DNA from 3 places in the Klenkia terrae genome. Region 2 is predicted to be linked to each of the others. Evidence: riboswitches for the same ligand, from Rfam matches in the RefSeq annotation. Region 2 holds a riboswitch; each other region holds the start of a gene.

What was found. A riboswitch is a leader RNA that binds a small molecule or an ion and turns the genes downstream of it on or off. The one in region 2 is predicted to bind cyclic di-AMP.
Region 1: it holds a riboswitch for cyclic di-AMP, as region 2 does, so the genes downstream of both, UXQ13_RS17115 (C40 family peptidase) here and UXQ13_RS12225 (VldE C-terminal domain-containing protein) in region 2, are expected to answer to the same signal.
Region 3: it holds a riboswitch for cyclic di-AMP, as region 2 does, so the genes downstream of both, UXQ13_RS21310 (aggregation-promoting factor C-terminal-like domain-containing protein) here and UXQ13_RS12225 (VldE C-terminal domain-containing protein) in region 2, are expected to answer to the same signal.

The regions. Positions count from the first base shown of each region.
Region 1 covers NZ_JBAPLV010000020.1:46,385-53,643, reverse strand. The annotation lists gene UXQ13_RS17145 (carbohydrate ABC transporter permease) at 1-140, shown strand, start outside; gene UXQ13_RS17140 (carbohydrate ABC transporter permease) at 145-1,038, shown strand; gene UXQ13_RS17135 (NDMA-dependent alcohol dehydrogenase) at 1,039-2,154, opposite strand; gene UXQ13_RS17130 (PIN-like domain-containing protein) at 2,175-2,594, opposite strand; gene UXQ13_RS17125 (DUF433 domain-containing protein) at 2,598-3,275, opposite strand; gene UXQ13_RS17120 (phytoene desaturase family protein) at 3,339-4,862, opposite strand; cyclic di-AMP (ydaO/yuaA leader) riboswitch at 5,066-5,223, shown strand; gene UXQ13_RS17115 (C40 family peptidase) at 5,239-6,321, shown strand; gene UXQ13_RS17110 (DUF3817 domain-containing protein) at 6,472-6,810, shown strand; gene UXQ13_RS17105 (serine hydrolase domain-containing protein) at 6,820-7,259, shown strand, end outside.
Region 2 covers NZ_JBAPLV010000012.1:56,449-63,707, forward strand. The annotation lists gene UXQ13_RS12215 (MFS transporter) at 1-223, opposite strand, end outside; gene UXQ13_RS12220 (M20/M25/M40 family metallo-hydrolase) at 220-1,536, opposite strand; cyclic di-AMP (ydaO/yuaA leader) riboswitch at 1,638-1,792, shown strand; gene UXQ13_RS12225 (VldE C-terminal domain-containing protein) at 1,864-2,595, shown strand; gene UXQ13_RS12230 (protein adenylyltransferase SelO) at 2,597-4,036, opposite strand; gene UXQ13_RS12235 (zinc-dependent alcohol dehydrogenase) at 4,033-5,235, opposite strand; gene UXQ13_RS12240 (YggT family protein) at 5,421-5,690, shown strand; gene UXQ13_RS12245 (hypothetical protein) at 5,687-6,064, opposite strand; gene UXQ13_RS12250 (DNA glycosylase AlkZ-like family protein) at 6,119-7,195, shown strand; gene UXQ13_RS12255 (alpha/beta hydrolase family protein) at 7,192-7,259, opposite strand, start outside.
Region 3 covers NZ_JBAPLV010000034.1:16,720-23,978, forward strand. The annotation lists gene UXQ13_RS21280 (hypothetical protein) at 1-102, opposite strand, end outside; gene UXQ13_RS21285 (hypothetical protein) at 99-317, opposite strand; gene UXQ13_RS21290 (RGCVC family protein) at 451-669, shown strand; gene UXQ13_RS21295 (polyamine aminopropyltransferase) at 666-1,334, opposite strand; gene UXQ13_RS21300 (MFS transporter) at 1,392-2,690, shown strand; gene UXQ13_RS21305 (class I SAM-dependent methyltransferase) at 2,687-3,334, shown strand; cyclic di-AMP (ydaO/yuaA leader) riboswitch at 3,478-3,596, shown strand; gene UXQ13_RS21310 (aggregation-promoting factor C-terminal-like domain-containing protein) at 3,655-4,482, shown strand; gene UXQ13_RS21315 (type 1 glutamine amidotransferase domain-containing protein) at 4,519-5,073, shown strand; gene UXQ13_RS21320 (YceI family protein) at 5,174-5,773, shown strand; gene UXQ13_RS21325 (acyl-CoA dehydrogenase family protein) at 5,865-7,007, opposite strand; gene UXQ13_RS21330 (acyl-CoA dehydrogenase family protein) at 7,014-7,259, opposite strand, start outside.

The DNA of each region.
Region 1 (7,259 bases), on a different contig from region 2:
CGATCATCATCGTGCTCACCTCGGTGCAGCGGTTCCTCATGCGCGACAAGGACGCCGCCGCCGAGAAGAAGGCGCTCAAGGCCACCCAGCGGGCCCGGGCGGCGTCGTCCAAGACCACCTTCTTCCAGGCCGGACGGTGACCGCGTGACCACCACCCTCGAGACCCCCGTCGACGACGCCCCAGCGCCGGAGGCACCCCGCCGCCGGCTGCCCGGCCGGCAGGTGGGCCGCTTCCTGGCCTACGTCGTGCTGGTCTTCTTCTCCGTCGTCTACCTGTACCCGTTCCTCATCCAGGTCGTGACGTCGTTCAAGACCAACGGCGACGCCACGAACAACCCGCTGGCGCTCCTGCCCGACCCGCTCACCGCGGCCGCGTTCGGCCGGCTGTTCGACACCGACTTCGGGCTGTGGGCGTTCAACTCGGTCTGGGTGTCGGTGCTGGTCACCGGCCTGCGGGTGTTCCTGGACTCCCTCGCCGGCTACGCGCTGGCCCGGTTGCACTTCCGCGGCCGGTCGGCGGTGTTCAGCGCCGTCCTGGCGGTCATGGCGGTGCCCGGCGTCGTCCTGCTGATCCCGAAGTTCCTGGTGCTCAACCAGCTCGGCATCTACGACACCCCGGTGGCGCTGTTCCTGCCGCTGGTCGCCGACGCCGCGGGCATCTTCATCATGAAGCAGTTCTTCGAGTCGGTCCCGGCCTCGATCGAGGAGGCGGCGCGGATCGACGGCGCCGGCACCTTCCGGGTGTTCTGGTCGGTCGTGCTGCCGATGGCCCGCCCGGCGCTGATCACGCTGACCATCCTCAGCTTCCAGGCGTCGTGGAACGAGCTGCCGCACTTCATCGTGGCGTCCCAGGACCGGGACCTCTACACGCTGACCAAGGGCGTGGCGACGCTGACGACCGGCCAGCTGGGCTCGGGCAACCAGTTCCCGCTCACCCTGGGTGCCGCGCTGCTGATGACCATCCCGGTGGCCGTCGTCTTCTTCGTCTTCCAGCGCTACTTCGTCGGCGGGGCCAACGAGGGGGCGGTCAAGGGCTGATCAGTCCGCGTGCACCAGCAGGCCGCGGATGGTCTCGCCGGCGGCCTGGTCGGCGAAGCCCTGCTCGAGCTGGTCCAGGGCGTACCGGCGGGTGACCAGCCGGTCCAGCTCGAGCTTCCCCTCGCTGGCCAGCCGCAGCAGCATCGGGACGTCGCGGTGGGCGTTGCAGCTGCCGAACAGCGCGCCCTGGATGCGGTGCTCGTAGACGGTGAGCCCGTTGCCCTGCAGCGACACCGTGACGTCGGAGCCGATGTCGGCCAGCGCCGTCAGCACCAGCGTTCCGCCCTTGCCCAGGCAGCGGGCGGCCTGGCGGGTGCCCTCGGCGGCGGTGGCCCCGACCGCGAGGACGACGACGTCGGCGCCGTTGCCCCGGGTCAGCTCGCGGGCGAGCATCGCCGCGCTCCGGGTGTCCTCGACGGCGTGCGTGGCGCCGACGGACTCGGCGAACTCCCGGCGGAACGCGACCGGGTCGACGGCGACGATGTTCGACGCCCCGGCGTGGACGGCGCCCTGCACCGCGTTGGCGCCCACCCCGCCGCAGCCGACGACGACGACGGTGTCCCCGGGGCGGGTGCCGCCGGCGTAGACCGCCGAGCCCCACCCGGTGGGCACGCTGCAGGCCATCAGCGCCGCGGTGTCCAGCGGCAGCCACGGGTCGATCCGGATGCAGGAGGCCTCGCTGAGCAGCGAGTGCCGGGCGAACGCGCCGACCATGCAGAACCCGCCCAGCGGCTCGCCGTCCAGCCGGAACGGCCAGGTGCCGGTGGGCAGCTGACCGGTGGCGATGGTGGCGCCCAGGTCGCACAGGTTGGACCGGCCCGACGCGCACCACCGGCAGGTGCCGCAGGCGGGCAGGAAGCTGGCCACCACGTGGTCGCCCGGGGCGACCCGGCGCACGCCCGGCCCGACGGCCAGGACGACGCCCGAGCCCTCGTGGCCGCCGACGATCGGGTACTTCCCGCCGGCGTTGGAGTGCCGCAGGTGCTCGTCGGAGTGGCAGAGCCCGGCGTAGGCCATCTCGACCAGCACCTCACCGGGGCCGGGGTCGCCGACCTCCAGCGTCACCAGTTCGTACCGGCCACCCTCGCCGCGCAGCACCGCGCCGGTCGTCTCCACCCCCGCTGTCTAGCAGGTGGTCAGTTGTCGGGCAGGTCGATCGGCCGGAGGTCGCGTTCGCTCATCGTCAGCGCCCATGGACCAGGGCCTCGCTTGACCATCTCCCGTCGCAGACGGGTCTCGTGTCGCAGGAACAGTGCCGCCTGTTCGCTGGGTCGTCGATCGGTCTTCCCGGCGAGGAACACCACGCGCAGGCCTTGAGACCGGTACTCGGTCAACTCCGCCGGCCGGGTCCGGATGCGTCTGTCGCGGGTGAGGACGACGAGGTCGTGGCGTGCGATGGTCGCCATCCATTCGAGGTCCGGGCAACCGAGAGGTACGTCGGGCAGCAGGACGTGGCCCGGGTGCACGACGTCGTCCCGGCCCTCCTTCAAGAGGCAACGGGCCATGCCGAGGCAGTTCTCGTCGGCGAAGAACGTGACCCCCGCCAGCGCGGCCACCGGTCAGGCGGCGTCGCGGGCGGCGATCAGCTCGAATCGAATCGCTTGATCCACCAAGGTCGGCGTCAAGTCGTACAGCTCGACCAGTTCGTCCCTCTCGCTGCCGGCGCGGAAGTCCTCGGCGATGGCGTCGGTACGGATTCCTCGGACAGTCGGCTGCCCGAAGGACCGGGCGGGGTCCATGGTCACGTCAGGTGTCGCTGCGGAAGGCCGGATGAGTGCGACGGCGTCGTCCTCGTAGTGCACCGAGTGCTGGAACCGCTCCGCAGCGGCCGACAGGACCACCTGACCGTTGCGAACGACCACGAGACTCAGGTCGGGGTCCAGCTCGAGTCGATCCTGCATGCGGCGGACGAGCTCTCGGTTGTCGACGGTCAGGAAGGGGCGCGCATGGGCCAGGGGGTAACGCCCGAACTCGTCGCGCAGGGCAGCGACCGCCGGACGCATCCTCTGCATGGACACCTTGCGGGAACGGAACTCGGCGAGCAGGCGGGCCTCGACGAGCTCACCCCAGGTGACGGCCGCCGAACCGTCGGAGTGCTCGCGGAGAACGGGTTCGTAGCGGGACCCTGAGCGCTCGTACCCGTCGAGCCAACGACGGGCGGTGCCAGCGGGCAGGCCGACGAGGCGGTCCACATCCCCGAAGGAGTAGATGGCCCGGTCGAGCATGGACACCGTCACCTCCGGATCATCCCATCCCTGAGCCCGGCGGGCGTCACGGTTGTGGACGGGATGTCCGGTGGGTCACCCCAACAGGTGGCGGGCGGCCGCGTAGCCGCCCAGGCCGCTGACGGCACCGCCGCGGACCGTGCCGCCGCTGGACGCCGCCACCACGCGCGGGTGGGCGGTGGCCGCGCCCCAGGTGCCCGCCGGCTGCGCCTCGGTCGCCACCGGCCAGGCCAGGTCGCCGTGGAAGATGTGCCCGCCCGGCATGGCGAGCGAGGCCTCGACGTCCAGCGGGGATGACGCCTGCAGGCACGGGCGGCCCTCCCCGTCGGTGGCCAGGCAGTCGGCCAGCGGCTCCTCGAGCTGGGCGTCCAGCTGGGCCACCACACGGCGGACCGCCTCCTCGCGGGTGCCGACCGGGTCGGCGGTGAACAGGTCGGCCGGGGTGTGCAGCCCGAACAGGGTCAGCGTGTGCAGCCCGGTGTCCCCGACGATCGAGGGGTCGGTGAGGGAGTGGCAGTACACCTCGAACGGGATGACGTCGGGCAGCCGGCCGGCCGAGGACTGCGCCCAGGCGGCGTCGATCTGCGAGGCGGCCTCGTCGACGTGGCAGGTGCCGCCGAACGCGACCGCCGGGTCCAGGCCCGACCGGGTGCGGGGCAGCCGGGTCAGCACCATGTTCACCTTGAGCTGGGCGCCCACCGGCCGGGGGCCCGGCGCCGCCCCGGTCAGCTCGTCGAGCACGGCCGGCGCGCAGCCGGCGACCACGTGGCCGGCGTCCACCGCGTGCGTCGTCCCGTCGTCGTCGGTCCAGTGCACCGTGACGCCGTCGTCGCGGGTCTCGACCGCGGTCACCGTCGCCCGGGTGCGGAGCTCGGCGCCGCCCCGGCGGGCGGCGTCGGCCATCGCGCCGCTGACCGCCCCCATGCCGCCGACCGGCACCCGCCAGAGGCCCGTGCCGTTGCCGACCAGGTGGTACAGGAAGCAGCGGCCGGCCAGCCCGTCGGCGGCGTGCACGTCGGCGGAGGTGCCGATCAGCCCGTCCGTGAGCGCGATCCCGCGGGCGACGTCGGAGTCCAGGTGGTCGGCGACCACGTCGGCCAGCGGGCGCTCGAGCAGGTCGCGGTACAGCTGCCGGTCGCGCAGCCGACGCTCCAGCTCGGCGGTGGTCGGCAACGGCTCGACCAGCGTGGGGGAGAGGTCCTCGGCCAGGGTGGCCAGCCGGTCGTAGAAGCGCTGCCAGCCGGCCCACTCGGCGTCGGACCCGGTGAGGTCGCGGAACGACTGCGCGGTGACCGGGCCGGGGTCGCGCTCCACGACCGGTGCACGGTCGCCGAGCAGGGTGGCCGAGCTGACCGCCCGGTCGGCCAGCCGGACGTCGAGGTCCAGGTCGGCCACGACCCGGTCGGGCAGCAGGCTGACCAGGTAGGAGTAGGCCGACAACCGGACGTCGACGCCGGGGAAGACCTGCTCGCTCACCGCCGCCCCGCCCAGGCCGGCCCGGCGCTCCAGGACCAGCACCGACCGGCCGGCCCGGGCCAGGTACGCCGCCGCGACCAGACCGTTGTGACCGCCGCCCACCACCACCACGTCGAAGCGCATCCCGGCATGGTGACCGACCGGCGGGGTCGCAGTCGTCCGCTCACGCGTTGTGAGCGTGCTCATGGCGTGTTCCGGGCGCAGACGTGGAGAAGTCCACAATCGCGGGGGCCTCACTTGTCACGAGTCGGCAACCCCCTTACCGTCGCCACGTCCGGACGGATCGTTCCGCCACCTCTCCCTGGTGGCACCGGCCGGACGCCGCCGAACCACAGCCGCCCCTCCAGCACCACCGGGGCGGACGTGGACCGGGGACCCACCGCAGCACTGGGGTGAAGCACGACGACCACCCAGGTCGACGTGCCGGGCGAACTTCCCGTCCGAATCCGTCAGCTAACTCGGTAGGCGGCTCGTTGGAAGAAGGGACCACCCGCCGCACATGGCGAGTACCAGCTTGTCCGCGCGTCGCCCTGCCCTCCGCGGGCGCCGCGCCGTCATCACCCTCTTCGCCGCCGCCGGGGTCCTGCTGACCGCCAGCCCCGCCGTGGCCGCCCCCGGCGACACCGCCGAGCCGACGACCTCGGCCGAGGCCGCGCAGCTGATCGTCGACCGGGGCCAGCAGCTCGAGGTCCTCACCGAGCAGTTCAACGACGCCCGCGTCGCGCTGGACACCGACCAGGCCGCCGCCGACCAGGCCGCCGCCACCGCGCAGGCCGCCCAGGCCGCCCTCGAGGCCGCCCGCGGCTCGGTCACCGACGTCGCCCGCACCGCCTACCAGGGCGGCAGCCAGCTCACCTCGCTGCAGGCGCTGCTCACCTCCACCTCGGCCGGTGAGTTCGTCGAGCAGACCGCGACACTGGACCTGCTCTCCCAGCACAACACCGACGTGCTCAGCGAGGCGCAGCAGGCCGACGAGGCCGCCGCCGCCGCGCAGCAGCAGGCCGAGCAGACCACTGCGCAGGCCCAGGCCCAGCTGGACGCGGTCACCGCGCAGCAGGCCGACCTGAACGCCCAGATCGCGGACTACCAGGCGCAGTACGACGCGCTGACCGCCGCCGAGCGCGCCGCCGTCGCCGCCGCGGGTGACACCGCGCCCGCCGCCAGCAGCTCCAGTGGCTCCAGCAGTGCCCCCACCAGCCCGGTGGGCTCCGTGGTCGCGAACTCCGCGGCTGCGCAGACCGCCGTCGACACGGCACTGGCCCAGGTGGGTGACCCGTACGTGTGGGCCGCTGCCGGGCCCGACAGCTTCGACTGCTCGGGGCTGGTGCAGTACGCCTACGCCGCTGCCGGCATCGCCGCTCCGCACTCGAGCAAGGCGCAGGCCGTGATGGGGCAGTCGGTCTCCCGCGGCGAGCTGCAGCCTGGTGACCTGGTGGCGTTCTACTCCCCGGTCAGCCACATCGGCATCTACATCGGCAACGGCATGATGGTGCACGCCCCGACGTCCGGTGACGTGGTCAAGGTGTCGAGCATCGACGCGATGGGCTCCTCGCCCACGGCGTACCGCCGCCTCGCCGGCTGAGCCACCCCGCAGCAGCACGGAGCCCCGGTCACCTCGGTGACCGGGGCTCCGTCGTGTCCGGGGCCGTGTGCGGGGGTCCGGTGCGGGGGTCTGGTGCGGGGTCCGTCACACCCGGGGACGCCGGCCGGGCCCGCCTCGTTGGGACAGGTCGTGGCCGCCCTCCTCGCACCCCGGACCGTCGCCCGTGCCTTCCGCGTCGTCGCCCTCGCCGAGGCGGTGAGCTGGGCGCTGCTGCTGGCCGGCATGTTCGTGAAGTGGGTGCTGGGCACGTCGGAGGTCGGTGTCCAGGTCGCCGGGCCGATCCACGGGGCGGTGTTCGTGGTCTACGTGGTGCTCGCGCTGGTCGCCTGGCGCGTGCTGCGGTGGGACCTGCCGACCGTCGTCCTGGCCCTGGTCTCCTCGGTGCCGCCGTTCATGACCGTGTGGTTCGAGCGGCGGGCCGTCCGCGACGGTCGGCTGCCGGTGGGCGCACCGGTCACCACCACCTAGCCTGCGGGGATGGTCGAGCCCACCACCGCACGCACCCTGCTGGCCCGCACCGCCCAGGTGCAGCGCGACGGCCGGGCGCCCAGCCTGGTGGCCGGCGTCGTCCGGGACGGCGGGCTGGCCTGGTCGGCCGGGCGCGGGGACGTCGCCGACCCGCACATCGACGTGCAGTACCGGCTGGGCTCGATCAGCAAGAGCATCACCGCGGTGGTCGTGATGCGGCTGCGCGACGAGGGCCGGCTGGGCCTGGACGACCCGCTGGACCGGCACGTCCCCGGCACCCCGCTGGGCAACCGCACCGTGGGCCAGCTGCTCTCGCACCTGGCCGGCGCCTCCAGCGAGAGCCCGGGCGGCTGGTGGGAGCGGGTGCCCGGCGGGTCGCTGGCCGACCTGCAGCTGGGCCCCGAGCACGTCGTCCTCGGGGCCGCGCGCCGGTTCCACTACTCCAACCT
Region 2 (7,259 bases):
GGTCGGCCAGCCGAGCCAGCACCGGGACCAGCAGCGCCGAGGCCACCAGTTGGGCGGCCTCGAACCAGTTCACGTCGCCGTCGCCGATGCCCAGCGCGCGGGCGACGTCGGTGAAGACCGGCGTGTAGAAGCCCTGCAGCACGCCGCTGGCCACCTCGACCACCGAGAGGGCGCCGACGATCGCGAACAGGGTCTGCGCGCCCGGGCGGGTCACGGTGCTCATGCCGGCAGCTCCTCGACCAGGCGGCGGTACCAGTCGACCCCGGCCAGCAGATCGGCGACGCCGATCCGCTCGTCGGCGGCGTGGATGGTCGCCCGCTGGTCCTTCGTCATCCGGAACGGGGTGAACCGGTAGACCCGGTCGCACAGGCCGGTGAAGAAGCGGGCGTCGGTGGCGGCCATCATCACGTAGGGCGTGGGGACGGCGTCCGGGAACAGCTCGCCGGTGATCCGCTCCAGCAGCGCGAACGCGCCGTCGTCCCAGGGCGAGACCGGGCTGGGCTCGTTGCGCTCCACGACCTCGACGCGGATGCCGGGCCCGACGGTGCGGCGCACGTGGTCCAGCACGCCGTCCACGGTGTCGCCGACCATCACCCGCATGTTCACCCCGGCTCGGGCGGTGGAGGCGATCACGTTGAGGGCGGGGGAGCCGGACAGCGTGGTGACCGCGACCGTCGTCCGGACCATGGCGGCGGCCTCGGCGCCGGCGGCCCGCAGCACCCGGGTGAGCACGGGGGCCAGCCGGTCGGCCCGGCCGAGCACCGGGCGCAGCGGCGCGGGCAGGTGCGGGGCGAGCCGGCGGAGCAGCTCCAGCGTCGGGGCGGGGGCGCGCAGCGGCAGCGGCGCCTTCTCCAGCGCGGTGATCGCCGCGGCCAGCCGGGCGGTCGGCCCGCCGCGGGCGGGGGTGGAGGCGTGGCCCCCGGCGCCCTCGGCGACCAGCTCGACCGACGTGACGCCCTTCTCGGTCACCCCGACGACGGCCAGCGGGGCCCGCACCAGCGGGAAGGCGTCGGCGGCGACCGCGCCGCCCTCGTCGAGCACGAACCAGGGCGCGACGCCGCGCCGGCGCAGCTCGTCGACCGCGTCGGTGGCGGTGGTGCCGGACACCTCCTCGGTCGAACCGAAGGACAGCCACACGTCGCGGGCGGGGACGAAGCCGCGCTCCAGCAGCTGCTCGACCGCGGCGCAGATGCCCACCACGGCGCCCTTGTCGTCCAGCGTGCCGCGGCCCCACACCATGCCGTCGTGGATCTCCGCGCCGAAGGCGGGGTGCGTCCAGGCGCCCTCGACCGGGACGACGTCCAGGTGCGCCATCAGGACGACGGGACCGGCATCGGTCCGGCCGGGCCAGCGGACCAGCACCGCGTGCGGCTCGATCTCGATCCGCTCCAGCTCGTGCAGCCGCGGGAAGTGCTCGGCCAGCGCCGCCCGCAGCGCGACGAACGGCGCCGGGTCGGTGCGGGCCGGGTCGCGCTCGGCGACGGTGGGCTGGCGGACGAGGTCCTGCAGCGCTCGGACGGCGGGGTGCTCGCTCACGCGCGGGATGCTGTCACGCGCGGGCGACATCACGTGACGAATCGCCCGTGATTCCTTGGTCGGAGCTGTGCAGGTGGTTACCGTGGTGCCGTCGCCCCGCAGGGGTGACGCCGTCGAGTCGCCCGCGAGGGCGAGCCGGGGACCCATCGCAGTTCTGGGGTGCATCCCGCTGCTGGTCGAACGTGACCGGCAGGGGGTAGGGCGACTTCCCGCCCGAACCCGTCAGCTAACTCGGTAGGCGGCCACTGGAAGACATCGGAGTTCCGCCGGATGGCGTCCCCCCGTGCGCGGCACCACCGCGCTCCCTCCCGTCGGCACCGCCCGGCGATGTACCTCGGCGTCACCGCCGCCGGCGCCGTCCTGGCCAACGTGCTGGTCGGTGCTGCCCCCGCGGCCCCCGTCGCCGTGGCCGAGCCGGCCAGCGTCGCCGCGGAGCTGGGCCTGACCGCCCAGACCTCCCCGGACCTCGGCCAGCTGGCCGACCTGGCCGCCAGCCGCAGCACGCGTGAGGACCAGCAGGTCGCCGCCGCCGCCGCGCAGGCTGCCACCGACCAGGCCGTGCTCGACCAGCAGGCCGCCGCCGCGGCCGAGGCCGCCGCCGCGGTGGCCGCTGCCGCCGAGGCCGCCACGGCCGCAGCCGCAGCCCAGGCAGCGGAGTCGGCGGCCGAAGCATCGGTGTCGACGGCCGCCGTCGCAGGCGTTGCGCAGATCACGAACTCCGCGGGCCCGGTCCGCCCGGTGACCCAGGCCGCGGCCGACGCCGTGGTGAGCAACGTCCCGGGTGCCGGGGCCATCACCATCGGCGGTACCCGGGCCAGCGCCACCGACCCGGGAGGTCACCCGTCCGGTCTCGCGCTGGACTACATGGTGCTCGGCGACGAGGACCTGGGGAACGCCCTCATCGACTACCAGATCGCCAACTGGTCGGAACTCGGGGTCGAGTACCTCATCTACCAGCGTCGGATCCTGTCCTCACCCGGTGGGTCCTGGGTGGCGATGGAGGACCGGGGCGGGGTCACCGCCAACCACGAGGACCACGTGCACGTGAACTACCGCTGACTCACGTCCCGCAGTAGGTGACGAACCCGCCGGCCGGGCCCGGCTCGGCGTAGCGGGCGAGGTCGGGGCGCTCGTCGAAGGGACGGCGGAGCACCTCGACCAGCCGCTCGACCGGGCCGAGGTCGCCGGCGGTGGCGGCGTCCAGCGCCTCCTCGACCAGGTGGTTGCGCGGCACGTACACCGGGTTGACCCGGTCCATGGCGTCCGCGTCGGGGCCGGCGGCCAGCCAGCGCGCGGCCCAGGCGTCGAACCCGGCCAGGTCCAGCACCAGCCGGCGGGCCGGCTCGGCGTCCCCGCGGGCCGCCGCGCCCAGCGCCCGGAAGAACCCGGTGTGGTCGGGGTGGTTCGCGTCCAGCAGCGCCTGCAGGTCGGTCACCAGCGCCGGGTCGGCGTCGGTGTCGACGTCCGGGCCGAGCCCGAGCTTGGCCCGCATCCCGGCGGCCCACGCCACCTCGTAGCGGGGCAGGAACGTCTCCAGCACCGCCACCGCGGTCGGGATGGCCTGCTCCGGGTCCTCGTGGATCAACGGCAGCAGGGCCTCGGCCAGCCGGGCCAGGTTCCACTGCGCGGCCAGCGGCTGGTTGCCGTAGCGGTACCGGCCACCGGAGTCGATCGAGCTGAACACGGTGTCGGCGTCGTGGGCGTCCAGGAAGGCGCACGGGCCGTAGTCGATCGTCTCGCCGGAGATCGTCATGTTGTCGGTGTTCATCACCCCGTGCACGAACCCGACCAGCATCCACCGGGCGAGCAGGTCGGCCTGGACGGCGACGACGTGCTCGTAGAGCGCCAGCGCCGGGTTGTCGGCGTCGGCGGCGGCCGGCACGTGCGCGGCGATCGCGTGGTCGGCCAGCCGGCGCAGCAGATCGACGTCCTCGGTGGCCCGCACCAGCTGGAAGGACCCCACCCGCAGGTGGCTCGAGGCGGTGCGGGCCAGCACGGCGCCGGGCTGCGGCGTCTCCCGCTGCACCGTCCGCCCGGTGGCCACCACGGCCAGCGAGCGGGTGGTGGGGATGCCCAGCGCGTGCATGGCGGTGCTGACCACGAACTCGCGCAGCATCGGGCCGACCACCGCGAGCCCGTCACCGCCCCGCGACCACGGGGTGCGCCCGGACCCCTTGAGGTGCAGGTCCAGCCCGGCGAGGTCGCCGAGCAGCAGCGCCCGGCCGTCGCCCAGCCGCGGGCTGTAGTTGCCGAACTGGTGGCCGGCGTACCCCTGCGCGACCGGCCGGGCGCCGTCCGGCACCTGCGTCCCGGTGAGGAACGCGAGGCCGGACGGCGACCGCAGCCACGCCGGGTCCAGCCCCAGGCCCGCGGCGACGCCCTCGTCGAGGGCCAGCAACCGCGGGTCCGGCGCCTCGTCGGCCTGCCAGGGGACGGACAGCTCCGGGAGGGCGTCGGCGAACCGGTGGCCGAGCTGGACGGTGGTCTGCGTGCTGCTCACCCCTCCGACGGTACGAGGCCCGGCTTCAGCTGCACCTTCTGCCAGCCCTCCTCCTTGGCCCGGAACTTGGCGTAGGCCTCCGGCGCCTGGCTGATGGGCAGGCGGTGGGAGGCGAAGGTGTCCACGCCCAGCGGGTCGTCGTCGGTGAGCAGCGGCATGATCTCGGGCACCCACCGCTTCACGTTGCACTGGCCCATGTGCAGGCCGAGCTGCTTGTCGAAGAGGGTGAGCATCGGGATCGGGTCGGCCGCACCGCCGTAGACGCCCGACAGCGAGATGGTGCCGCCGCGGCGGCAGATGTCGATCGCCGAGTACAGCGCGGCGAGCCGGTCGACGCCGGCGGCCTTCTGGATCGGGGCGGCCAGCGCGGAGGGCAGCAGCCCGGCCGCCTTCTGCACGAAGGTGGTCGCCGGGGAGCCGTGCGCCTCCATGCCGACGGCGTCCACGACGGAGTCCGGGCCGCGGCCGTCGGTCATGTCCCGGATGGCGTCGCCCAGGTCGTCCTCGTGCTCGCGCAGGTCGACCACCTCGATGCCGCGGGCCCGCACCCGGGCCAGCCGGTCGGGCACCAGGTCGACGCCGATCACCCGGTAGCCCTTGTGCTTGCCGATCCGGGCCGCGAAGTCGCCCACCGGGCCCAGGCCCAGCACGACCAGGGTGCCGCCGTCGGGCACCTTGGCGTACTCCACGGCCTGCCAGGCGGTGGGCAGGATGTCCGACAGGTAGGCGAACCGGTCGTCGGACGGGCCCTCGGGCAGCTTGATGTGGGTGAACTGCGCCTGCGGCACCCGCAGGAACTCGGCCTGCCCGCCGGGGACGGAGCCGTACATCGACGAGTAGCCGAACAGCGCGGCGCCCGAGCCCTGGTCGCGCACCTGGGTGGTCTCGCACTGGGTGTACAGCCCCTGGTTGCACATCCAGCAGTGCCCGCAGGAGATCTGGAACGGGATGGAGACCCGGTCGCCGACCCGCAGGTCGCCGGTCTCGCCGCCGACCTCGACCACCTCGCCCATGGTCTCGTGCCCCATCACGTCGCCCACGTTCATGAACGCCGCCAGGGGCTCGACCAGGTGCAGGTCCGAGCCGCAGATGTTCGTCGTCGTCACGCGGATGACCGCGTCCGTGGGCTGCTGGATGGTGGGGTCGGGGACCTCGTCCACCCGGATGTCGCCCTTGCCGTGCCAGGTCACTGCCTTCATCGCTGGTTCCTCTCGGGTCGTGCGCGCACCGCACCCGTGGTCTCCAGGCCGGAGTGACCACGGCGTCCTCCCCAGCGCGGAGGGGGGCCGAAACGGTCCCGTGCGCATGCGGGCAACTCCCAGGTCACGCACAGCCCACGCTGGGCCAGGCCGGGGACGGTGGTGCCCTGACCCGAGGAGACCTGATGCTCGCCCTGCTCGCCTTCGTGCTGCTGCTGTTCCAGCTCGTGCTGATCGCCCGCGTCGTCGTGGACTGGGTGGGCGTGCTCGCCCCGGCCAGCGGCGCCCGCCTCGGCGGTGCCCGCCGATTGGTGCACCGGGTGACCGAGCCGGTGATCGCCCCGGTGCGGCGGGTGCTCCCGCCCCTGCGGATCGGCGGGATGGGCATCGACCTTGCCTTCACCGTCGTCTTCCTGGGTGTCGTCGTCCTGCGGTCCGTGCTGCTCTCGCTCTAGGCGGTGAAGGGCGTGACCTCGTCCGGGGTCACGGTGAAGGGGTTCGCCCAGTCCGAGGTCGCGCCGGTGATCGGTGCGGCGTCGGTGACGACGGTGCAGGGCGGGCCCGGGTAGATGGCCAGCACCCGGGTCGGCGACGTGAGCTCCTCGGTGAGCTCGAGCAGTTCGCCGCGGCGCATGCGGCTCGTCGTCCTGGTGCCGGTCAGCTCCTCGCCGACCGCGGCCACCCAGCGGGCGCCGTCCAGCTCGAAGGTCACGGCGGCGACCCGTCGGCCGGGCGGGGCCGGCTCGACCGCGGCGAACTCGGCGAGCGCCTCGTAGAGCCGCTCGGCCTGGTCGGGGTCGGCGGCGCGGGGCAGGAAGAAGGCAGGCACGACGGCAGTCTGACCGGGTGCACCGACAGTCCCGGGCGCGCTAGCGTCCCGTCCGTGCACCGGTTGACGGTCGAGGAGGCCCGGCAGGTCGCCGTCCGCGCCCAGCTGCTGGACGCCGACCGACCGCCCGGGCTGCTGGACGTCGTCGACCGGCTGGCCCTCCTGCAGCTCGACCCGACCGCCGCGGTGGCACCGAGCGCCGACCTGGTGCTGTGGACCCGGCTCGGCGCGGCCTACGACCCGGCGGACCTGCAGCAGGCGCTGGACGTCGACCGCACCCTGTTCGAGATGCACGCCACCGTGCGGCCGATGGCCGACCTGCGGCTGTTCCGTGCGCGGATGGAGCGGGCGCCGGCCTACCGGCAGCCCCGGGAGTGGCTGGCCGCCAACCAGTCCTTCGCCGCCGACGTGCTGGCCCGGCTACGGGACGACGGACCGCTGCTGTCCAAGGAGATCGCCGACACGGCCGAGGTGCCCTGGGCGTCGACCGGGTGGACCGGCGCCCGCAACGTGACCCAGATGCTCGAGGTGCTGTGCGGTCGCGGCCAGGTCGCGATCAGCGGCCGGCGCGAGAAGCAGCGGCTGTGGGACCTGGCCGAGCGGGTGTACCCGGCGGACGTGGAGGTGCTGGCGTTCGACGAGGCCGAGCGCGAGCGGGACCGGCGCCGGCTGCGGGCACTGGGCATCGCGCGGGCGAAGACCGACCAGTCCTCGGTCGAGGCCAACGACGTGGGCGAGGCCGGGGAGCCGGCGGTGGTCGACGGCGTGCCGGGGGAGTGGCGGGTGGACCCCGCCCAGCTCGACCGGCCCTGGACCGGTCGGACGGCGGTGCTGTCGCCGTTCGACCGGCTGGTGCACGACCGCCGCCGAGCCCTGGAGCTCTTCGGCTTCGAGTACACGCTGGAGATGTACAAGCCCGCGGCGAAGCGACGGTGGGGCTACTTCGCGCTGCCGGTGCTGCACGGGGACCGGTTGGTCGGCAAGGTCGACGCGGCCGCCGACCGCAAGGCCGGGACGTTCACGGTGGCCGCCGTCCACGAGGACGTGCCGTTCACCCCCGACGTCGCCGACGCCGTGGACGCCGAGCTGGCCGCGCTCGCCGGCTGGCTCGGTCTGGAGCTGCGCCGCTAGCGCGTCGCGAGGTCGGCCAGGATGTCGAGCTGGGTCTGCCAGACCGGGGACGACGGGTCGATGA
Region 3 (7,259 bases), on a different contig from region 2:
CGCGTCGAGCACCAGGCGGGTGCCGTCGCCGGTCAGCCGGGCGGTGAGCCCGCCCGACTCCAGGGTGAGGTCGGCCCGGACGGCGAGCGGGCCGGTGGTCATCCCTGGGAGACGCCCTCGGCGGTGGTGATGCGCAGGGTGCCGTTGAGCTTCCAGGTCGCGCGGGGCGCGTCGGCGCCGATCTCGCGGGGCACCTCGACGGTCATGTCGACGAACTCGTAGTTGATGGCCGCACCCTTGCCGGTGAGGTAGGACCACATCTCCTTGCCCAGGTCGGCGAAGGTGCGGGTCTCGGTGGTGTCGCTCGGAGAGGTCATGCCGACCTGATGTCCGCCCAGCGCCACCAGCAAACACCGTTTACGCAGTTCTCTGCGTCGCGTAGCGTGGGAGCTCCCAGATCGGGGTGCACTCCCCACCGCGCCGTCGTCCGGCGCAGTCAGGTCGTCCGCGTTGAGCACCCTCCCGACCACGACCGACACCCCCAGCAACACCCCCACCGCCACCCACGCCGAGGACCCGGGCCAGGCGCTCTGCCCGGTGTGCCCGCACCCGCTGTCGGCCCACGACCGCATCTCCGCCCGGTACTGCGCGGCCAGCGCCGACCAGGTCGCCCGCGGTGTGCTGACCAACCCGGGGTGCAGCTGCCCCACGGGACAGCAGAACACCTAGCCGCAGCGGGCCAGCAGGATCGCGTACTCGAACACCCGGCCCTCGCGCTCGACGGGGAGCACCAGCTGCTCGACGTCCCGGGTGCCCGGGGTGTCGGCCAGCCGCTCGAGCAGCGCCGGGGCCGGGTCGGCCGACCAGATGGCCAGCACCCCGCCCGGGCGCAGGGCGGCCAGCGCCCGGGTCAGCCCGGCCGTCCCGTAGAGGCCGGCGTTCGAGCCGTGCACCAGGAACTCGGGTCCGTTGTCCACGTCGAGCAGGACGACGTCGTACCGGCCCGGGGTGAACGCGCAGGCGACGTCGCCGGCCACCAGGTCCAGCCGGGGGTCCGCGGTGCTCCGCAGCCCCGGCAGCAGCCCGTCGGCGGCCCAGCCCAGCAGGGCGTCCTCGAGCTCCACCACGACCACCTCGGCCACCCCGGGGGAGCGCAGCACCGCCGCGGTGGTCCAGCCCAGGCCGAGCCCGCCGACCAGCACGGCCAGCTCGGCGCCGTCCACCCGGGCCAGCGCCTCGGTGGCCAGCGCGCGCTCGGTGGAGGTGTCCACGTCGTCCATCGCGAACACGCCGTCCACCACGAGCTCGGTCACGACCGCGCCGTCGTCGTCGGTCCGGCGCCACAGCGCGACCTCGCCGTGCGGCCCGCTGACCCGTCCCAGTTCCTCCCGCACCGGGTCGATCCTGCCGGGGCGGGAATGCCGTGTCGACGAGTGGTGTCATCGTGAGGCGTGAACTCCCGCCGCGCCTACGTCGTCTGGGTGGTCGGGCTGCTCGCCTACGCGGTCGCGGTCTTCCAGCGCGCCTCGCTGGGCGTGGCCGCCGTCGACGCCCAGGAGCGGTTCTCCGCCGGGGCGTCCGCGGTCAGCCTGTTCCTGGTCCTGCAGCTGGCCGTCTACGCCGGGTTGCAGGTGCCGGTCGGCATCGCCCTGGACCGCTTCGGCTCCCGCACGATGGTCGCCGCCGGAGCGCTGACCATGGCCGCCGGGCAGCTGCTGCTGGCCCACGCCACCGACGTGCCGACCGCGATCGCCGCCCGGGTGCTGGTGGGGGCCGGGGACGCGATGACGTTCATCAGCGTGCTGCGGGTGGTCACGCTGTGGTTCTCCGGGCCCACCGTCCCGGTGATCACCCAGCTCACCGGCATCCTCGGCCAGGTGGGCCAGATCGCGGCGGCCTACCCGCTGGTCCTCGCCCTGCACCACACCTCCTGGACGGCGACCTTCACCGGCGCCGCGGCGCTGGGGGTGCTGGTCGTCGTCCTGGTGGTCGCCGCGCTCAAGGACGCCCCGCCCGGCACCCCGGTGGCGCCGGTGGCCGGCTGGGCCGAGATCCGGGAGAACGTGGCCGGCGCCTGGCACGAGTCGGGCACCCGGATCGGGCTGTACACCCACCTGGTCACCCAGTTCTCCGGCACCGTGTTCGCGCTGCTGTGGGGCTACCCGTTCCTGGTGCTGGGCCAGGGGCTGTCCGCCGGCACCGCGGCCGGGCTGCTCACCCTGCTGGTCGTGGTGGGCATGGGCGTCGGCCCGCTGCTGGGCGCCCTGTGCGGGCGCTGGCCGCTGCGCCGGTCGGCCCTGGTGTTCGGCATCTCCGGGGCCACCATCACCGCCTGGACCGTCGTCCTGCTGTGGCCGGGCCGGGCCCCGCTCTGGCTGCTCGTGGTGCTGGTCGTCGTGCTGGCCACCAACGGGCCGGGCTCGATGATCGGCTTCGACTACGCCCGCACCTGGAACCCGGTGCACCGGCTGGGCAGCGCCACCGGTGTGGTGAACATCGGCGGGTTCGTCGCCTCGCTGCTGACCGTCCTGGCCGTCGGGGCGGTGCTCGACGCGCTCACCCCGGGCGCCTCCACCGACTACGACCTGGGCTCGTTCAAGGCCGCCTTCGCCGTCCAGTACCTGTTCTGGGCGATCGGGCTGGCCGGGGTGCTCACCCACCGCCGGCGGCTGCGCGACCGCCTGGCCGGGGACGGCGTCGTCCTCACCCCGCTGTACACCGCGATGGCCAGCCGCATGCGGCGCCGGTGAGCGTGCCCGCCGGGTTCTTCGCGCGGCACACCCGGCTGGTGCGCCCGCCGCTGGTGCCCGAGGTGGCGCTGCACCTGGCCGACGACGTCGCCGTCCTGTGGCAGGCCATGGAGGACCAGGGCCGGGTGGACGGCGTCCCGGGCCCGGGGGAGGCCTCGCCGTTCTGGGCGGCCGCCTGGGTCGGCGGGCAGGGGCTGGCCCGGTACGTGCTGGACACCCCCGGGCTGGTCGCCGGGCGCACGGTGCTGGACCTGGGCGCCGGCAGCGGCCTGGTCGCGATCGCGGCCGCCCTGGCCGGTGCGGAGCGGGTGCTGGCCAGCGACGTGGACCCGTACGCGCTGGCGGTGATGCCGCTCAACGCAGCCGCCAACGGCGTCGCGGTGGTCGAGCCGGTGGGCGACGTGCTGGACGACGACCTGCCGGAGGTGGACGTGGTGCTGGCCGGCGATGTGTTCTACGACCTGCGGATGGCCGACCGGGTCCGGCCGTGGCTGTTCACCGCCTGGGCGCGGGGGGCCGCCGTCCTGGTCGGCGACCCCGGCCGGTCCCAGCTGCCCGACGGGTTGCGGGAGGTCGCCGGGTACGACGTCCCCGACTCCGGGGTGGACGTCGCGCGCCGCACCACGGTGTGGCGACTGCCCTGAGCCGAACAACACCTGTGGAACTCGACCCCGCCGCTTGTGTTCTTCTGTCACGGACTCGTAACGTGGGCTTGTCCGGTCGGCCGCACCTCCCTCCCCGGGAGACCGCACCGGACGCCGCTGAGTCACCGTCGGGGCAGCGCAGCCCACGGCACCAGGTGAATCGGGGACCCACCGCAGCACTGGGGTGAATCCGCCCGACCCGCTCCCGCGGGCCGAGCGGTAGGGCGTCTTCCTGCCCGAATCCGTCAGCTAACCCGGTAGGCGGCAGCACCGACCGACGTGGTCCGTGCACCCGGAAGACGAGGACCAGCCCCGCCCGCATGAGCGCACGCCATTCCGCACGACCCGCCGGCCGCGACGGCCAGCAGCCCCTCCTCCGCGTCGGCACCATCACCGCCGAGTTCGAGGTGGTCCGCTCCGCCGAGGAGACGGTCGCCGCCGTCGCCCGCGGACGCCACCGCCTGGCCCCGGTCCGCCGTCCGGCGGTGTACCTGGCCGCGGCCGCCGCCGGCGCCGTCCTGGTCAACGTCCTGGTGGGCGGTGGACCCGCCGCCGAGGCCGACACCACGACCGAGCCCGCCGCGCAGGCCGTCAGCGTGGCCCAGCAGCTGGGCATCACCGCACCGGCCGACAGCACCGAGGCGGCCACCGAGCTGTCCGGGCACCTGCAGGAGCTGGCCGCCAGCCGCGCGCAGCGCGAGACCGACGAGGCCACCGCCGCCCAGGTGCAGGCCGCCGCCGACCAGGCCGCCGCCGACGCGCAGGCCGCCGCGGCCGCGCAGGCCGCCGCCGAGGCCGCGGCCGCCGCCCAGGCGCAGGCCGCCGCCGACGCCGAGGCCGCCGCGGAGAACGCCACCACGTCGGACTTCCACGACTACGCCCTCGCCCAGCTGGACGGCGACGCGAGCCAGTTCTCCTGCCTGCAGAACCTGTGGGGCCGGGAGTCGGGCTGGAACCCCGACGCGCAGAACCCCACCTCCACCGCCTACGGCATCCCGCAGTTCCTGAACTCCACCTGGGCCGGCACCGGGATCGCCAAGACCTCCAACGGGTTCCGGCAGATCGACGCCGGGCTGATCTACCTGGAGGAGCGCTACGGCTCGCCGTGCGGCGGCTGGGCGCAGTCGGAGGCCGTCGGCTGGTACTGAGTTTCCGCCCCCGGGGGCTCGGGGAACCGGGTCCCCATGGCTGAACTCACCGGCAAGACCATCGCGCTGCTCGCCGCCAAGGGCGTCGAGTCGATCGAGCTCGAGGAGCCCCGCAAGGCCGTCGAGGCCGCCGGGGCGACCGTGCACCTGCTGTCGGTGCCCGACGGGGTCGAGGACGGCCGCGTGCAGGGCGTGGACGGCGACATCCACCCCGGGGCGACCTACCAGGTCGACCACCTGGTGGCCGACGTGTCCGCGGCCGACTACGACGGGCTGCTGCTGCCCGGCGGCGCGGTCAACCCCGACACCCTGCGGCAGGACCAGGGCGCGCTGGCCTTCGTCTCGGCGTTCTTCGACGCCGGCAAGCCGGTGGCCGCGATCTGCCACGCGCCCTGGACGCTGCTGGAGGCCGGGGTGCTGGAGGGCCGCACGCTGACCTCCTACCCGAGCATCCGCGGCGACCTCCGCCGGGGCGGCGCGACGGTGGTCGACGAGGAGGTCTGCCGGGACGGCAACCTGGTCACCAGCCGGAACCCCGACGACGTCCCGGCCTTCTCGCGGGCCGCCGTGGAGCTGTTCGCCGGCGCCTGACGGACGGCTGACCAGGGGTCGCGCGGGCCCCGGCTGTGCACGACCGAGGTGCACCCGTCAGACTTGCAGGGTTTGCAACCCCCTGGGAGGACGGTCCACCGTGGCCAAGCACCGCGCCAGCCAGACCGGCGAGACCGATTTCGACGACGCCACCACGGCGCTGGCCGACGTGTCCGGCGAGTACGCCGTTGACCTCGCGCACACCCGGATCGGCTTCCGGGCCCGGCACGCGATGGTGACCACGGTGCGCGGCACCTTCACCGAGTTCGAGGGCAGCGCGCACCTGGACACCGCCGACCCCACGGCCAGCCGGGTCGAGCTGCGGATCGACGCCGGCAGCCTGGACACCGGTCAGGCCGACCGGGACGCCCACCTGCGGTCGGCGGACTTCCTCGACGTCGAGCAGTTCCCCGAGATCACCTTCGTGTCCACCGGGGTCGAGCAGACCGACGACGACGAGTACACCGTCACCGGCGACGTGACGATCAAGGGCCAGACCCGCTCGGTGGCCGTGGACTTCACGCTCACCGGCAGCGCGCTGGACCCCTTCGGCAACACCCGGGTCGGCTTCGAGGGCGCCCTGGCGCTCAAGCGCAGCGAGTGGGGCCTGGTCTGGAACGCCGCGCTGGAGACCGGCGGCGTCCTGGTCAGCGACAAGGTCCAGCTCGAGTTCGACGTCTCGATCATCAAGCAGGCCTGAGCACGTCACCGTACCGCCCAGCAAGGGAGCCCTTGCGCAACGGATCCGTCGAGGACGTTGCGCAAGGGCTCCCTTGCTCGTGCAGCAGGGGTTACGGCAGGGCTTCGACGGTCCCCGCGTCGATCCGCTCCGCCAGCCGGCCGGTCGCCCAGGCGCCGTCGCCGAGCAGGTGGTCGATGGCGGTCAGCCGCGAGGTGTAGTGCCCCACGGAGTACTCGGCGGTGACGCCGATCCCGCCGTGCAGCTGGATGGCCTCCTTGCCGATGTGCCGGCCGGCCTTCGACGTCTGCAGCCGGGCCCGGTCGGCGGCGGCGAGCACGGCCTCGGGGGAGGACCCCTCGGCGTCGAGCACCATCGTCGCCCACAGCGCGATGCTGCGGACCAGCTCCAGGGACACGTACATGTCCGCGGCGCGGAAGGTGAGCGCCTGGAACTTGCTCAGCGGGACGCCGAACTGCTTGCGCGTCTTGAGGTACTCGCTGGTGGTGGTCAGCGCGGTCTGCATCGCACCGACCGCCTCGTGCGCGTAGGCCACGGTGGCCCGGGCGAGGGCCAGCTCGACGTCGGCGGTGCGGTCGGCCGTGCCCTCGCCGAGCAGCTCCGCGGGGGTGCCGTCGAGGGTCACCCGGGCGGCCCGGGTGCCGTCGTGGGTGCGGTAGCCCGTGCGGGTCAGCCCGGCGGCGTCGGCGCGGACGACGAACAGCGCCGTCCCGCCCTCGACCGCCGCGGACACCACGAGGACGTCGGCGCGGGCACCCGAGGGCACCGGCTCCTTGACCCCGGTGAGGGTCCAGCCGTCGGCGCCCTGGGCGGCGGTGACGCCGGTGGCGGTGGGGGTCCAGCGGCTGCCCGGCTCGGCGTGGGCGAAGACCACCAGCGAGGCGCCCTCGGCCAGCGGGCCGAGCAGCTCGGCGCGCTGCTCCGCGGTGCCGACGGCGGCGACGAGGCCACCGGCCAGCACGACGGACTCGACGAACGGCTCGGGGGCGAGCACCTTGCCGATCTCGGTGGCCACCAGGGCCACCTCGGCCTGGCCGGCGCCCATGCCGCCGTCCTCCTCGGCGAAGGGCAGACCCAGCACGCCCATCTCGGCCAGCTGGGACCAGGTCTTCTCGTCGAAGCCCGGCTCGTCCTTGGTCACGGCCCGGCGCTTCTCCGGGTCGTAGGCCCGCTGCAGCAGCCCGGCGACGGCCTCGCGGAGGGCGTGCTGCTCGGTGTCGAAGGTGAAGTCCATGTCAGATCACAACCCCAGGATCGTGCCGGCGATGATGGTGCGCTGCACCTCGTTGGAGCCTCCGTAGATGGAGACCTTCCGGTAGTTGAGGAACTCCGGGGTGGCCGACCGCGCCCACTCGGGGACGTCGGTGGCCTCGTCGTCGGCGAACGACGCCAGCGACAGCGGGCCGGCGATGTCGACGATCAGCTCGGTCGCGGCCTGCTGCAGCTCCGAGCCGCGCAGCTTCAGCACCGACGACGCCGGGTTCGG